DNA from 4 places in the Pseudoalteromonas sp. MIP2626 genome. Region 3 is predicted to be linked to each of the others. Evidence: predicted binding sites of a transcription regulator. Region 3 holds the regulator's gene; each other region holds the start of a gene.
The links. Region 3 encodes sigma-54, which starts transcription at its own class of promoters, with help from an activator protein. Its sites were predicted from a motif close to GTTGGCACGNNNNTNGNNT; they were not measured.
Positions count from the first base shown of each region.

Region 1: a site for sigma-54 is predicted at 1,720-1,738, ahead of HC000_RS08320 (EF-hand domain-containing protein). Genes of this name have one in related genera too.
Region 2: a site for sigma-54 is predicted at 1,655-1,673, ahead of HC000_RS05500 (diacylglycerol kinase family protein). Genes of this name have one in related genera too.
Region 4: a site for sigma-54 is predicted at 1,642-1,660, ahead of HC000_RS16395 (BON domain-containing protein). Genes of this name have one in related genera too.

Region 1 is NZ_JAATTW010000014.1:30,982-35,169, forward strand. It holds gene HC000_RS08310 (hypothetical protein) at 1-4, opposite strand, end outside; gene HC000_RS08315 (HAMP domain-containing sensor histidine kinase) at 6-1,463, opposite strand; gene HC000_RS08320 (EF-hand domain-containing protein) at 1,774-2,007, shown strand; gene HC000_RS08325 (hypothetical protein) at 2,035-2,262, shown strand; gene HC000_RS08330 (hypothetical protein) at 2,418-2,654, shown strand; gene HC000_RS08335 (EF-hand domain-containing protein) at 2,662-2,898, shown strand; gene HC000_RS08340 (amidohydrolase) at 3,022-4,188, shown strand, end outside.
Region 2 is NZ_JAATTW010000006.1:61,689-65,876, reverse strand. It holds gene HC000_RS05515 (efflux transporter outer membrane subunit) at 1-216, shown strand, start outside; gene HC000_RS05510 (TetR/AcrR family transcriptional regulator) at 368-1,003, shown strand; partial or broken gene HC000_RS05505 (HupE/UreJ family protein) at 1,086-1,439, opposite strand; gene HC000_RS05500 (diacylglycerol kinase family protein) at 1,739-3,367, shown strand; gene HC000_RS05495 (VF530 family protein) at 3,410-3,718, opposite strand; gene HC000_RS05490 (YnjH family protein) at 3,773-4,075, opposite strand.
Region 3 is NZ_JAATTW010000003.1:137,088-141,275, forward strand. It holds gene rapZ (RNase adapter RapZ) at 22-867, opposite strand; gene ptsN (PTS IIA-like nitrogen regulatory protein PtsN) at 889-1,341, opposite strand; gene hpf (ribosome hibernation promoting factor) at 1,346-1,633, opposite strand; gene HC000_RS03440 (RNA polymerase factor sigma-54) at 1,660-3,153, opposite strand; gene lptB (LPS export ABC transporter ATP-binding protein) at 3,223-3,948, opposite strand; gene lptA (lipopolysaccharide transport periplasmic protein LptA) at 3,945-4,188, opposite strand, start outside.
Region 4 is NZ_JAATTW010000061.1:5,831-10,018, reverse strand. It holds gene HC000_RS16405 (methyltransferase) at 1-163, opposite strand, end outside; gene srmB (ATP-dependent RNA helicase SrmB) at 239-1,465, shown strand; gene HC000_RS16395 (BON domain-containing protein) at 1,721-2,041, shown strand; gene HC000_RS16390 (YgiQ family radical SAM protein) at 2,181-4,188, opposite strand, start outside.

The DNA of each region.
Region 1 (4,188 bases), on a different contig from region 3:
TCATGCTAGTTAACTCCTTGATTTGTTATTATGGGAAGCGTAATTAAAAATCGACAACCTTGGGGTTCATTTTGCTCTATTAATAATTGTCCGTTTAATTGCTCTACTGACTCTTTAACAATAGTTAAGCCTAAGCCACTGCCTTGTAGCGTAACATTTTTGCTATGCTTACCTTGATAAAATGCGCTAAAAACATGTGCTTTTTCGTGCTCTTTAATTCCGCATCCCTCGTCGCTTATCGCCATTTTTAGCTTACTGTGCTCAAAGGTTAACGCTATAGATACTGCCTGCCCGTGTTGTGAAAACTTTAAGCCATTAGAAATTAATTGCACTAAAATCATTTCAATTAACTCCCCAGGTAACGCAAGCGCCTTATTAGGTAAGTTGTTATGCCAAATAAGGGTTTGCTCTCGGGCTGTTAGGCGGTGCTCAAAATGACTATTAATTTTATTAATTAAATGATTAAACTCAACCTCACTTACGCTGTCTTTACTAGTACGAATCGCGTTATAACTAAGTAGGCTGTCAATCATAGTACGAAGGCGCACCATAGACTGGCTAATAAGCTCAAGTACAGCGCGTTGCTCTTTAGTTATAGGGCCAACTATTTCATCGCTGAGTAGGTCGGTGCCCTCGACCATTGAGGCTAGAGGTGTTTTAAGTTCGTGGGTAACGTGGCGTAAAAAGGTGTCTTTTTGCTGCTCAAGTATATGTAACTGAGCTTGCACCCATTGTAATTTATTACCTAATTCAACTAGTTCTGCTGAGCCTTGCACGGCTATTTTTTGTTGCCAGTCACCTTGCCCTAATTTACCAATAATTTTAGTCAGGCTTTTTAAGCGGCCACTTATACGCCACAAAAAACCGCCTCCTACTAAGAGTGTTAGCGGAATTAGCGCCACCAGCCAGTTAATAAATGAAGTTTGTAACTGCGCTATTTCTTTTTGATTATTAGTTATTTGGGTTTCGCTTTTATCGCGTAACCATAAGGTAAGTTCGGCGAGTAAATCGCTAATAGGTAAAAATAAGGCTACCTGCTGTTGTTTTTGTTCAACAAGTTGAGTGTGTGCTAGTTGCAGAGTATTCGTTAAACGCTGCCATTGTGCGGTGTGACTTTTACTGGGCGCTACACGTGTAAGATCTTCAATACTTTGTAGCGATGCTTGCCACTTATCAACTATGAGCGTATCGAGTGACTCACTTTTTAGTACCCAATTTTGCCGAGTAGCGCGCTCTAAACTATTGAGTTCTTGTTTTAAAATATTAAACGATTTAGTTACTTGGTAGTTATTACTAACAATTTGCTGAGTTACAGCTAACTGCTTATTAAGCGCATTCAAAAATACAATAACCACTAACGATAAGGGTAATAACGACAGCAACATGCTCATTACAAACTGGCTAATTAAATTAGGGCGCCAATTAAGTATTGCTTTGTATTTTTCAGCCATCGCTGCTGGCATTGCATCCATCCTTTAGTAACTTTAAACAGCCTATTATTAAGCATTTAAGTTATACACTAGCTGAATCAATTTATATATCTGTTATTCGTACTGTAAAGCTGCCTGTTGCCAAACAGCAACAACTCAACTCTTTGATTTGTATTGCTTCTTTATTTATAAGCCAAATTTCGTTGCAAAAAACACACAGATACCTGTAAAACTTGCTTAACCTATAACACCAAAAACTATAAGCAACTGAATTTAAAGGATAAAAATAATTGGCATCGTTTTTGTAATAGTTAATCTAAGTTTATCTTATAAGGAAATGACCATGAGTAATCGCTTTTTAATTATTATGCCAATCGTTGCGCTAGGCTTTTTGAGCGCTAACGCGCTGGCAATGGATGTACAAGCTACTTTTAATGAACTTGATAAAGACAGTAACGGTACTCTCAGCGAAGCTGAAGCTGGTGAGGACGCCGTACTTCATGAAAACTTTTCACAAATAGATACTGATCAAAATGGTCAGCTGTCGCTAGATGAGTTTAAACAGTTTATTAAGTAACTAACCTAGTAACCAAAGGAGTTTTTTATGAAACAGCTTATAGCCGCATTTTCGTTACTGTTTTTAGTTATTAGTGCTACTGCCGTGGCTTCATCGTTTAATGCTCGTTTTGCTTTTTTAGATAAAAATATGGATGGAAAAATTTCTATTACCGAAGCCAAAAAAGATAAAGAAGTAATGAAACAGTTTTCTGATTTAGATGTAAATAACGATGAAATGATCTCTAAAAAAGAGTTTGAGGCGTTTAAGCCTTAAGTTTAAATTCAAGTTTGGTCTTGTAAAATTAACTAAAAGTATTTGCTATAACCCCTGAGGGAGTGTGTAAATGGATTTAATGTTGGGCGTTAAATTATGGCAAGTACTTTATTTTATTACGAATGACATTAAAATGAGCTTTGCGAAGGAGCACCATGAAGATACGCGCTTGTTTAGTTAGTTGCTTATTATTACTAAGCTTTAATTCATTAGCACTTGATGTAAAGCAACGTTTTGATCACCTTGATACAGATCAAAGCGGCTATTTAATTCACCATGAGCTTGAGGCTCAACCGCACTTACTAAACAACTTTAGCAAATGGGATAAAAACCAAGATAATAAAATTTCATTGGTTGAATTTAAAAATTATCTTACGAATAACCTCTACTGAGTAATTTATGAAAAATATAAGCTATATAGCGCTCGTTGCGCTTAGTATTTGTAGCACACCAAGCTTTGCCAGCAGCAATAACATTACCAAGCAATTTGAAAAGTTTGATCGTAACCAAAACGGCTTATTAAGCCGAGCAGAAACAGCCAGTGACCCTGCCCTATGGTCTCGTTTTGCAAGTTACGATAAAGACAAAGACGGCCACCTTTCTTTAAGCGAATTTACACTTTATGCAAGTCAGTAATTAATTTACCAATAAATTAACTGGCTTACTCTGCACAAATAACAATCCAACCACCTCAAGTGGTTGGTATTATAAAAGTGAGTTTGTTATGTTAAAGCCATTAACAATAAAAATAAGCTCACTATGCCACTCAAAAAAATAATCAAACCTTTGCTACTCGCTTGCCTTTGCGCAGGCTCAAGCCTTGCGATTGCGCAAACTAAAGTTATTTACAACGCCAACGGCTACACACCTTTGTACAAAGGTGAAGTGCAGCAGTTTTCTACTTTAGTTATAAAAAACGGTAAAGTAGTTAAACTTGGCGGCGATACGCTAAAAAATAGCTTTCCTGATGCCAAGCTTATTGACGCTCATGGCAATACGCTATTACCGGGTTTAATTGACGCACACGGTCACATTATTGGTTTAGGTAATAACCTGTCACAATTAGATTTACGCGGTGCGCTTTCTATTGATGAAGTTACTAATAAACTCAAGGTATTTGCAAATAACAAACAAGGTTGGATTATTGGCCGTGGCTGGAATCAAGAGCTATGGCAAAAAAAGCAGTTTCCTACCGCTGCCGATTTAGACAAAGTAGTGAGCGATCGCCCTATTGTACTATCGAGAATTGATGGCCACGCTATTTGGGTAAATAGCAAAGCCCTAGAGCTTGCGGGCATTACTGCAAACACCCAATCGCCAGAAGGCGGCGAAATTATTAAAGACGAATTTGGCAATCCTACTGGTATATTTGTAGATAAAGCAGAATCGTTAATTAAACAATTTATGCCAAAACCATCAAAACAAACTCTTAGTGACTCTTTAGATGCTGCCGGTAATCATTTATTAAGTTTAGGGATTACCTCAACCCATGATGCGGGTATAGATAAAACCACTTGGGAATTATACAAAGAACGCGGTGAACTAGGCAATTTACCACTGCGTATTGTGGCAATGCTCAGTGGCGCGAGTCCTGATTTAAAAACCATGTTAAAAGCAGGTCGATACCAAGATGCCAACGACTTTATGTCTATTCGCAGCGTTAAGGTTTATGCTGATGGCGCATTAGGTTCGCGTGGCGCGGCGCTAATTGAGGATTATGCCGATAGAAAAAACCACCATGGCTTAATGCTCGAAACCCAGCAAAAACTAGAAGAGTTATTTACGCTTAGTTTTAAAAGCGGTTTTAGTGCCAACACCCATGCAATTGGCGACAAAGCTAACCACGTTGTATTAGATGCTTATAAAAATGTATTTAAAGCAACCGGCGGAATTTTACTACGTAACCGTATGGAGCATGCACAAATA
Region 2 (4,188 bases), on a different contig from region 3:
TTAGTGCAAAGCCGTCAAGCAACCTTTGATATTTCGCAAGCGCGTTACGACAAAGGTGCCGACAGTTACTTGCAAGTTCTTGATTCGCAAAGAACTTGGTACAGTGCCCAACAGCAGTTAATTACGGGTAAGCAAGCATTACTTGCCAGTAAAATTAACTTATACAAAGCAGTTGGCGGCGGTTGGCAAGTTACCTCACCAGCGGTGCAAGATTAAGTAGTCTATATGGTCTATAGCTTTTGCTATAGACCATCACTAGAATGTTAAATTTATAATACTTCTAATTTAACAGCGCTTTATTTGCTGTAACTAAATATTTAGATGCAATTGGTTTTTATAATAGACAGGTTAAATAGTGGAGTTGTAAGTGACCCATAAAAGTAAAAGACATGCAGATCCTGCATTAGTCGAAGCACGGCGCACACAAGTACTAGATGCTGCAGCAGACTGCTTTCGTCGCAAAGGCTATCATGGGGCAGGCATGGCTGAAATTGCAAGAACTGCGGGTATGAGTGCCGGCCATATCTATAACTACTTTGAAAGTAAAGAAGCAATAATAGAGAGTATTATTGAGCAAGATATGCAAGAAATGTTTTCTATATTTCAAGAATTTGAAGAGCAGCCTGGCGATATCCTCACAATACTTTTAGGCAGTTTGCACAAAGGAGTGCAAAGGCATATGGATACCGGGGCGTGTGTAATCGATTTAGACATGATGGCAGAAGCGGCCAGAAACAATAAAGTGGCTACGTTACTACACGAGGCTGATACCCAAGCGCGCGATAGAATGAGACAGTTATTAATTAGCGATAGAAGCTTGTTAAAATCACACTCAGAGCAAGAACTCGATAGCCGTATTAATGTTATTTTTTCGATGATGGCGGGCTTATTTCTTCGAAAAATGCTCTACCCAGAACTCACCGAAGAAACAGTATTAATAGCACTTCGCCCAGCGATGAAAACGCTACTCATGCCTTTTGAAGTGCATGACGAAGTACTGTAAAAAGTACTGTAAAAAGTACTGTAAAAAGTACTGTAAAAAGCACTATAAAAAGTGCTCAAATTGGTATTAGGGCGGTTACAGGTTAAAACCGCTCGATTGACCATTGTAATGCAATCAGTGCTATAGCAAATGAACCCACCGGCATTAACCATTTCTTATACCACTGATAGCCTCTTATGCTGATTAACACCGGCAATGCTATGAGTAAAATACTGAGCTGACCAATTTCTACCCCTAAGTTAAATGCTACAATACTCAATAGCTGATAATCGCTCGACAGCCCCAACTCACCCAATACACTGGCAAACCCCATGCCGTGCAATAAACCAAATGCAAATGTTACCCAGCCTAAGCGCAATATCAGTGGCCACACATTATTAAGTGCAGCAAAAAGTACTGACAGGGCAATACCTAGCTCTACCCAGCGGCTATTAGGGTATGTGTTTGATAGGGTGCGTTATGGCAAGTTTTTATAAATGCTTCTACAATCCAGCCCAATACAAGTAAACAAAGTGTATTTTCCTAATGTGAACAATTAGCCTACTATAGTGTAAAAACAGCAATGTTTTATAAGTGGACTAAAAAAAGGCTTAATAAATAAAAATTAAAGTGTTAATTATCAATAATATAATTAATCAGGGATAAGTGAATGCTGGCGTAAAATTTGCTTTTACAATATTAAGACATGATTAATAAATATAACAACAACGAGTATATATTATAAAAGGAGAACATATGTGGGCTGCAATTAGTTACTTACTATTGGCATTTATACTCATATTTATTGGCTGGGAAGTTAACTCAATTTACTTTTCGATTGTATTTTATTGGAGTGCATTGTCACTACTTTTAGTGGGGGGCGCTTATATATTCGATATAGCAAAAGTGTTTAGAAAACGAGAAAACGGCGTTATCCCTTTTTATATTCGCTGGGCGTTTATTCCTTTTTTATTTGGCGCACAATTATACAATGCGTGGGCTCGTAAGCACGATAAAGTGCCGCCTATTCAAAAGATTAATGAACATTTGTTTTTGGCATGTCGATTATTTCCCTCTGACATAGATACGCTAAAAGAAAACGGTATTACCGCAATACTTGATGTAACGTGCGAGTTTGACGGTTTAGAGTGGAGCTCTACGCAAGAAAACATTAATTATTTAAACATTCCGGTACTCGATCATAGCGTTCCTACGCATTCGCAGTTAAACCAAGCAATTAATTGGATCCATCATCATGTACAAAAAGATCGCCGTGTGGTGGTGCATTGTGCTTTAGGGCGCGGGCGCTCTGTGTTTGTAATGGCGGCCTACTTGCTTAGCCAAAATAAAGATGCCGATGTGCATCAAATACTGGCACAAATAAAAGAAACTCGCGAGACAGCTAATCTTAATAAACGCCAATTACATCACTTAGCTAAGCGCCATAAAAAAGGTGAGTTAGTAATTAAAAACAAAGCATTTTTGATTGCAAATCCAGTGTCGGGCACAAAAATGTGGCAAGACAAACAACACCTAATTATTGCTAGTTTATCGGCTTATTACGACTTAACCGTATTAACAACCTCAAAAGAAGTTAACGGCGTAGCGCTTGCTAAACAGGCAATAAAAGAGCAGCCAGATATTATTATTGCTTGTGGTGGTGACGGCACAGTGACAGAAGTGGCCAGTGTATTAGCGCACACTAAATGCAGGTTGGGTATTATTCCGCTGGGCACGGCTAACGCATTAGCGCATGTGTTAATGGGCATAAAATCAAAATTTATTCCTGTTGAACAAGCCTGTGATTTAATTATTGATGGGCAAACAAGTTTAATCGACACAGCTTATTGTAACGACGAGCTAATGTTACTACTGGCAGGAATTGGCTTTGAACACTCCATGATTGAAAAAGCCGACCGTGAAGCTAAAAACAAATCTGGGCAACTGGCCTATTTAAATGGTTTTTTACAAGCTTTTGGTGAACAAAAAGCACAAGTATTAACGATAAAGCTTGATGATAACGAACCAACGCAAGTGAGTACCAATAGTTTTATTGTTGCTAATGCCGCACCCTTTACTACTTTGCTAGCTCAAGGTGGCGGGCAGCCCGATCATAGTGACGGGCTTCTTGATGTGAATTGGTTAATACCCAATAAAGAAAATGGCACTACAGTACTGAGTATTGCCGAGCTTATGTTTAGCAGCATTACACAAACACATTTAGCTATTAATTCGCATCATACAAATGCTAAAAGAGTGGAAGTAAGTGCAGAGCAAGAGATTAAATACGTAGTAGATGGAGAGGTGAAAACTTCTAACAAATTAGTTATTACAATCTCACCTGGATCATTAAACGTTATTTGCAAAGAACAGCTAGATAAATAATACACGGCTATAAAACGGCGTTATTACACGCCGTTTTATTATTTATTTTTTGATCGAAGGCCAAACAAAGCCCGATGTATCAGGTGCTCTATCGGAAGTGGGCCTTGGTGCACTTTTGGGTCTACGAATTGGCTTGTTATTTATGGTATGAATATAAAGCGCTTCTACTTTATCTCGTGCCCATGGGGTTTTACGCAAAAATTTTAAGCTCGATTTAATGCTTGGTGCATCAGTAAAGCATTTAATTTTAACCTGTTCACCCAAAGTTCTCCAGCCAAGTCGTTGCTCTAACTCAACAAGTATTTGTTCTAACGTTACCCCATGTAAAGGGTTTTTAGGTTGATTATCCATAGCTACACTACTTATTTAAACTGCGCATAGTGTAACTTAATTCACTCGTAGAGGCTAATTCACTGTAATTGTAGCGGGCTTAGTAGGGTAAATTGCATTGCCTTGTTTGTCGAGTTTAAGCCAAATTAGTTGACTGTTGTTATGTTGTACAAATTTAGCCCCGCAAATAAGCGTAAATGAGTGTATTTGTATTAACGCTCCTTCGCTGTAGCGTTTATTGTCGTACCAACAACTTGTGTCGGTATTTACAAACTGATTAGCATCGATAACAGAGTGGGTTTTAATTGTATTAGCATGGCTGAGTAGCGAATAGCTTAAGCAGCTAATATAAAAACATAAGATTAATAAATGGCGCATTTTAGTCTCAAATTGTCGCAGGTTTAAAAATAATACACTAAGCTAAAAAACATGCTAGGGTAAGGTATACACAAACACCATAAAAATGCGTAATTGGGTATTTTATAGCACCT
Region 3 (4,188 bases):
CAGATGATTATTTAAATTGAATTATTTTTCTTGCTCGCGATGGCGAATTTTTACATTAGGGTGAGACATAGCAAAGCTTTCACCAATTGTTTGCGCTAAATAAACTGAGCGGTGCTGACCACCAGTACAACCAATAGCAATGGTTAAATAACTGCGATTATTACGCTCTAGGTGTGGTAACCACGTTTGTACAAAGGTTTGAATTTGCCAAGTGAATTTTTGCACAATACTATGACTAGCTAAATAATCTTTTACTGGTTGATCTAATCCAGTTAAAGGCTTGAGCTCCGGTTCCCAGTGTGGGTTTGGTAAAAAACGCGCATCAAAAACATAATCAGCACCTTTGGGAATACCATGCTTAAAGCCAAACGACTCAAAGGTAATGATAAGCTGTTTGTCTTTTTTACCGAGTATGGTTTCACGCATAGATTCAGCAAGTTGATGCACACTTAAATCGGTTGTATCAATGACATGATCAGCCCGCGTTACGAGTACATCGAGTAATTCTTTTTCCTTTTTTATTGCTAAATCTAGCGGTAGCGAATCAATCGAAAGCGGGTGCAAACGACGCGTTTCTGAATAACGGCGGATTAACGTTTGATCGTCGCTATCTAAATAAAATAACGTTGGTTTAGCAAAGTCGGGCAAGTACTCAAGAATATCGTTAAACTGCTGCTGATCTTTAGGCAGGTTACGCACGTCTATACTAACGGCTATTTTATCGTAGTTATCAGAGACACTGCGCACTAATGAAGGCAGCAAATTTACCGGAATATTATCTACACAATAGTAACCTAAATCTTCTACAACACGTAAAGCAACTGACTTACCAGAACCTGATCGGCCACTTATAATAATTAATTCCATTTACCACCCCTTTATTAGTAACTAGGATTGATCCAAAATAACTTGGTATAACGCTTCATCAGACTTTGCCGCACGCAATTGCTTACAAAACTCTTTATCGTTTAGTTTATCAGCTATTGTGGCTAGTGTTTTCAAGTGCTGCTGGTTATCGCCATCGGGCACTATAAGCGCAACAAAAATATCAACTGGACGATTATCAATTGCATCAAAATTAATAGCGGTTTCGCTTATTAAAATTAAGGCAAGAGGCTCTTGTGCCCCGCTCATACGGCCATGTGGAATTGCTATTCCTCGGCCAATACCGGTACTACCTAGCTTTTCTCTTGCCAATAAAGCAGTGAGAATATCTTGCTGAGGTAAATACGGCATTTTTTTATGCGCGAGTTCACTGATGAATTCTAAAATTCTTTTTTTACTATTAAAAAGGACCACAGCTTTGCTGCAGTCCTGGCATATAAGTGAGCTTAATTTCATAGTGTTAGTGTCGAGCAAACTTCTCTTTGTGTTTAATTACTTGACGATCGAGTTTGTCAATCAACGAGTCAATGGCAGCGTACATATCTTGGTGTTCGGTCGATGCAAATAGCTCAGCGCCACTTACAAAAATTGTTGCTTCAGCTTTTTGACTTAATTTTTCTACATCGAGAATAACATGCACATTAGTTATGTGATCTGAGTGTCTTTGCAGCTTTGCAAATTTATTATTTACATAGTCTCTTAATGAGTCTGTAATGTCTACATGACGACCAGTTAAGTTTAGTTGCATCAGCATTTTCCTCTTTGTTGTACGTCTTAAATCAAGCTTTTACGTTGATTCGACGGGGGAATAGCCAGAGATTCGCGATATTTTGCAATTGTCCGTCTAGCTACTTTAATTCCTTGCTCAGCCAATATATCTGCAATCTTGCTATCACTCAATGGTTTGGCTAAGTTTTCTGCAGCTATCAACTTTTTAATCAGGGCACGTATGGCAGTTGATGAACATTCGCCACCATTTTCGGTGCTTACATGGCTTGAAAAAAAGTACTTAAGCTCAAAAATGCCACGTGGAGTGTGCATATATTTTTGCGTAGTGACCCGTGAAATAGTCGACTCGTGCATTTCAACTATTTCGGCAACATCGTTTAATACCATAGGTTTCATGGCTTCTGGGCCATGTTCAAAAAACGCTTGTTGCTGCTTAACAATACAATTAGTTACTTTCAGGAGTGTTTCGTTTCTACTTTCTAGGCTTTTAATAAACCATTTAGCTTCTTGTAAGTGCGAGCGAATAAATTGGCTGTCACCGCTGGATTTTACTGTACGAGACATAGCCGCATATTGGCTGTTAACACGTATTTTTGGCATGCTATCTGGGTTTAGCTCTACCACCCAGCGGCCTTTTATTTTTTTAACAGACACGTCAGGTATAACGTATTCAGACTCTTCTCTGACAATAGTATCCGCAGGCTTAGGATTAAGCGTATGAATAAGTGTCATTATTTCTTTAAGCTCTTCTTCTTTGAGCTTAGTTTTTTTCATTAACGTACGATAGTCGCGAGCAGCGAGTAAATCGATATGATCAGTTAACACCATTTTTGTTTCGTTAATATAAGGGGTGTCTTTATCAAATTGATTTAATTGAATGCATAAGCATTCTTGCAAGCTGCGAGCTGCAATACCAACAGGATCAAATAATTGAATGCGCTTTAGCACTGCTTCTATTTCATCTAGTTCTACTTCGTGTTCGTCGTCAGTTTCTTGGTTAAAGCTTGCTAAAAGGTCTTCGCAACTGAGGGTTAAAATACCAGAGTCATCTACGGCTTCAACGATAGCTATGGCAATAGCTTCGTCGGTAGGGCTAAAAGGGGTGAGCTGTAATTGCCACATTAAGTATTCATGCAGGGTTTCGGTTGATGCACCTTGATAAATAGATTCATCTTCAGGCATTGGCCCTGATGAAGAGGCAGGCGCTGCGCTCATATATTCATCCCATGATACATCCATGGCCATGTCGTCGCTTATGGTGTCTTTATTTAGTGCTTCACCGCTATCTTGCTCATACTCGCTTGGGGTGTCGTCAGCAGAGGCGCTAACAGTAATGTCATCTGCTTTTTGCTCGTTTTTACCTGCTGATTCTTCCGTGTAATCTTGTTCATCAACTTCAAGTAATGGGTTGCTATCAAGTGCTTCTTGTATTTCTTGCTGGAGATCCAAGGTACTAAGCTGCAATAAGCGAATAGCCTGTTGCAGTTGCGGAGTCATTGTAAGTTGCTGGCCCATGCGCAGCTGTAATGATTGCCTCATTTATCTCTAACAATCCTTATAAATTGATATGATTAATCTTAGCAGATGCTTATAGTAATAACATAAATATTACAGTTTGAACTGCTCGCCTAAATAAACATCACGTACTGTTTTATCGTTTAATACAAATTCAGGAGTACCAGATGCAATTAGCTCCCCATGAGAAACAATGTAGGCTTTTTCACAAACATCAAGGGTTTCCCTTACATTGTGGTCGGTAATTAGTACGCCAATACCACGATTTTTAAGGTGTTCTATAATTTTTTTAATATCGAGTACTGAAATAGGATCCACGCCAGCAAAGGGCTCATCAAGCAATATAAATTTAGGATCTGCAGCTAAAGCACGTGCTATTTCTACGCGGCGACGTTCACCACCAGATAGCGCCATACCTAAGCTGTCGCGAATATGTTGCAGGCTAAATTCGTCCAATAAACTATTTAGGGTTTCTTCCCTGGCTTGTTTATTTAGTTGCTTACGCGTTTCTAAAATAGCCATTAAATTTTGATACACAGTGAGCTTTCTAAAAATAGAAGATTCTTGTGGTAAATAACCAATACCTAAACGAGCACGGCTGTGCATAGGAAGTAAGGTAATATCGTTATCATCAATTAATATTTTACCTTTGTCGCTAGGTACTAAGCCTACAATCATGTAAAAGGTAGTGGTTTTACCTGCGCCATTTGGGCCAAGTAAACCAACAATGCTACCAGCTTTTACTTCAAGTCCTACATTTTTAACAACTTCACGGCCTTTATAGCTTTTTGCTAATAGCTCTGCTTTTAATGTACTCATGGCTGACCTTTATTGAGTTTTTGTTCTTTTTTTACGTCTACAGGCACTAAAATAGTGTGTACCCGATCAGTTGAGTTTTCATCTTTTTCAGCACTTATAAGCTGTTGCTCTATATCGTAGGTGATGCTTTTAGCCGTAATTTTTTGCCCAGCTTGAGAAATGTTTGCATCTCCTACTAGGGTTAAAAAACGTTTCGCTACATCGTAACGTACTTCGTTAGCGCTGGCGCTCATGACAGTA
Region 4 (4,188 bases), on a different contig from region 3:
GTTTGCACATAAGCGCCAGCAATCCCGTGCCTGTACCTATATCGAGCAAGCTGTTGGCATTACTTAAATTAGCCCATGCTCCAAGCAAAATACCATCGGTTGATACCTTCATTGCACACTGTTCGTGCGCAACTTTAAATTGTTTAAATGCAAAACCAGACATTTTTTCACCTTTTCATTCACCAAGCAGGCGTAACCGAGTATAATTAGTGCCATTGTCCTTTATTTTTGACACTCTATGCAATTTTCTGAATTTGATCTTGATAACAAGCTACTCGACGCCATTAATAAAATGGGTTACGAAACGCCAACCAGCATTCAACAACAAGCTATTCCTGAAGCACTTCAGGGGCGTGACATTTTAGCATCTGCGCCTACAGGTACAGGTAAAACAGCCGCCTTTTTAATTCCGGCTATTCAATATTTATTGGATTTTCCGCGTCGTGATCCTGGTTTTGCGCGCGTATTAGTAATGACGCCAACTCGTGAGCTAGCTTATCAAATTCATGAACAATGCGAACTACTTGCTAAACGTACTAACCTTAAAATTGGGGTAGTAACAGGCGGTATTAACTATGGTACGCATAAAGAGATTTTTGAAAAAAATAATGACATTTTAATCGCCACCCCAGGGCGTTTAATGGAATATTTAGAAACCGAAAACTTTCATGCTGAACACGTAGAAATGCTTATTATTGATGAAGCCGACCGCATGCTAGACATGGGCTTTAAAAAAGAAATGAGCCGTATTTGTGACGAAGCTAAAAATCGTCGTCAGTGCTTTTTATTCTCAGCAACCCTTGAAGGCGACAGTGTTGAAAGGTTTGCTGAAACAACGCTAAACGATCCAGCATTGCTTGAAGCCGAATCGTCACGCAAAGAAAAGGCTAAAATTCACCAGTGGGTACATTTAGCCGACGACTATCATCATAAACTTGAGCTGTTAGTTAATACCCTTAATGGCCCAGACGTAACTAAAGCCATAGTGTTTGTTAAAACCCGTGAGCGTCTTGAAACGCTAATTGGTGAACTAACAACTAACGACGTTAAAGCAGCCTGGTTACGCGGCGAAATGCCGCAAGACAAACGCATGAAAGCGATGGAAAACTTCCATAGCGGCAAAACCCGTATATTAGTTGCTACCGATGTAGCGGCGCGCGGTATCGACGTAGCTGATATTAGCCATGTAATAAACTTTGACCTACCACGCACAGCCGATATATACGTACACCGTATTGGCCGTACGGGCCGCGCTGGTAAAAAAGGCATCGCTATTTCACTGGTTGAAGCGCACGATATTGGCATTCTTTATAAAATAGAGCGCTATATTGAGCAAAAACTTAAACGCCGTGTTATTAAAGGATTAGAGCCAAAGCATAAAGAAGCTAAGCCGCCGGCTAAAAAGCGTAAAGATCCGGTTAAAATGAAAGCGAAGAAAAAAGCTAAGGTAAAAAAGAAAAAGTAACTTAAGCGCATACTGTAAGTAGTATTATGTTAGCCGACAAAAATGTCGGCTTTTTAATGCCTGCTCCCCCCATAACTGCATGGTTTAGGGCTATGTAATCTCTACTTAGTTTTATGTAACTATTGCCCACCTGAATTCCCACTTAATAAAATAGCCTTTATTTTCAGTACATTAAATATGGAACGATAATTGTAACTACCATGGTAACTCCGCCTAATTTGGCTACCCGATTAATTGCAATGTAAGGATATGATTATGAGCCGTTTAAAATTAACTATCGCTTTAGTATCATTTTGTTGTTTGTTTTTATTAGCATGCGCTACAAAAGTGAGTGCTACAACAAATATGGTTGTCGTTAGCAGCCTGGCAACCCAACCTAACTTACAGCAATCGATTACCCACACTTTGCGTACCAACCCCAATTTAGCGCTAAGCGATATTCGCGTACAAGTTAAAAATGGCGAAGTAGATTTATACGGTAAAGCGCAAACAGGTTTTGAGCGTGCGTTGGCACAAAAGTTTTTAGAAAATATGGATGGCGTAAAAATCATTCGTAACAAAATTGATATTATTTAAGTTTTACTTAAATAACTTACATAAAAAATGCCGCTTATTGCAAAATAAGCGGCATTTTTTTCAGTGCTCATATATTCAGTAATCAAGCCCAAGCTTAGTAATAAGCCAAACAGGCTAACTACTTTTTAAGCTATGAGCTCTATTTAGCTCTTTGGCGATTACTCGCTACCTTTGGTTTTGTATTGGCCTTATGAAATTGGCTAAAACCAGTATGGCGCGTTAATGCTGGGCGCCCACCTCGACTACTTCCTTTTGCAGCTCTTTCGTCGCGCCCTTCTTCTGGCACTAAGCAATTTGGCGCTTTACCTATAAGGTTAGCTTTGCCCATTTTACGCAGTGCTTCGCGGATCATTGGCCAGCCCGCTGGATCGTGATAGCGTAAAGTTGCTTTATGTAAGCGACGCTGGCGCGCACCTTTAGGCACAGGTACTACTTCGGTATTGTTTTTAATATTACGCAGTGAGTTCATCTCGGTATGATAAATAGTGGTCGCATTTGCCATAGGAGATGGGTAAAAATTTTGTACCTGATCAAGCTTAAAGTCGTTCGACTTAAGCCACAAAGCCATGTTTACCATGTCTTCGTCTTTAGTACCCGGGTGCGCCGAAATAAAATATGGAATTAAATACTGTTTTTTACCCGCTTCTTTTGAGTACTTATCAAATAACGCTTTAAACTGATCGTATGCTCCCATACCTGGTTTCATCATTTTTGATAATGGCCCATCTTCGGTATGCTCTGGCGCTATTTTTAAATATCCACCTACATGGTGAGTAACTAATTCTTTAACGTAACGTGGATCTTGCACGGCTAAATCGTAGCGTACACCCGAGGCGATTAATATTTTTTTAATGCCTTTAACTTCACGGGCTTTTTTATACAGCTCAATTGTTGGCGTATGATCGGTATCCATATGCTTACATATTTCAGGGTATACACACGATAAACGTCGACAGGTACTTTCTGCTTTTTTGCTGGTACAACCCAATTTATACATGTTGGCTGTTGGGCCACCTAAGTCAGAAATAACCCCGGTAAACCCGGGTACTTTATCTCTAATTTGCTCAATTTCTTCAATTATTGATTCTTGCGAACGGCTTTGAATAATCCGCCCTTCATGTTCGGTAATCGAACAGAAACTGCAACCACCAAAACAGCCTCGCATAATATTAACTGACGTTTTAATCATGTCGTAGGCAGGTATTTTTGCATCCCCGTAGCTAGGATGAGGAATACGTTGATACGGCAAACCAAATACAGCGTCCATTTCATGTGTTTCTAGTGGATATGCTGGCGGATTAACCCAAATAGAACGATCGCCGTGGCGCTGAAAAATAGCACGAGCACAACCTGGGTTAGTTTCTTGGTGCACAATACGAGAAGCATGTGCATACAATGGCTTATTCACACTTACTTGCTCAAACGCAGGTAATTTAACGTAGGTTTTTTCCCATGGCTTAGGGCGCGCTGGCTGAATAGTAATAACCTTGGCGGCTTCGGCTTTTAAGTCTATACCTGCTTGTTTAAATTCTGATTTGCTACAGCCAACATCATCTGCGCCATACGGGTTTGGAATTGGATCAATTTTACCTATTTTATCAATAGCGGTAGAGTCACTGCCACGCCAGCCTGGTAACGGCTCTTTACGAATAACCGCAGTCCCTCGTACATCTTGAATGGTATCGGTACTTTCGCCCGCTGCAATACGATGAGCAACCTCAACCAGTGGGCGCTCCGCATTACCATATATTAAAATATCGGCTTTAGCGTCAAACAAAACACTACGACGCACTTTTTCTTGCCAATAATCGTAATGAGCAACACGGCGTAAACTTGCTTCAATACCACCTAAAATAAGTGGTACATCTTTATACGCTTCGCGGCAACGTTGTGAGTAAATGATTACCGCACGATCAGGGCGTTTACCACCAATGTTGTCTGGCGTGTAGGCATCATCATGGCGCATGCGTTTTTCAGCAGTATAACGGTTAATCATCGAGTCCATGTTGCCAGCGGTTACACCAAAAAATAAATTGGGTTTACCCAGCGCCATAAACGCTTCTTTAGAGTCCCATTCTGGCTGGGCAATAATACCCACTCTAAAACCTTGCGCCTCAAGTACTCGGCCAATTACTGCCATCCCAAAA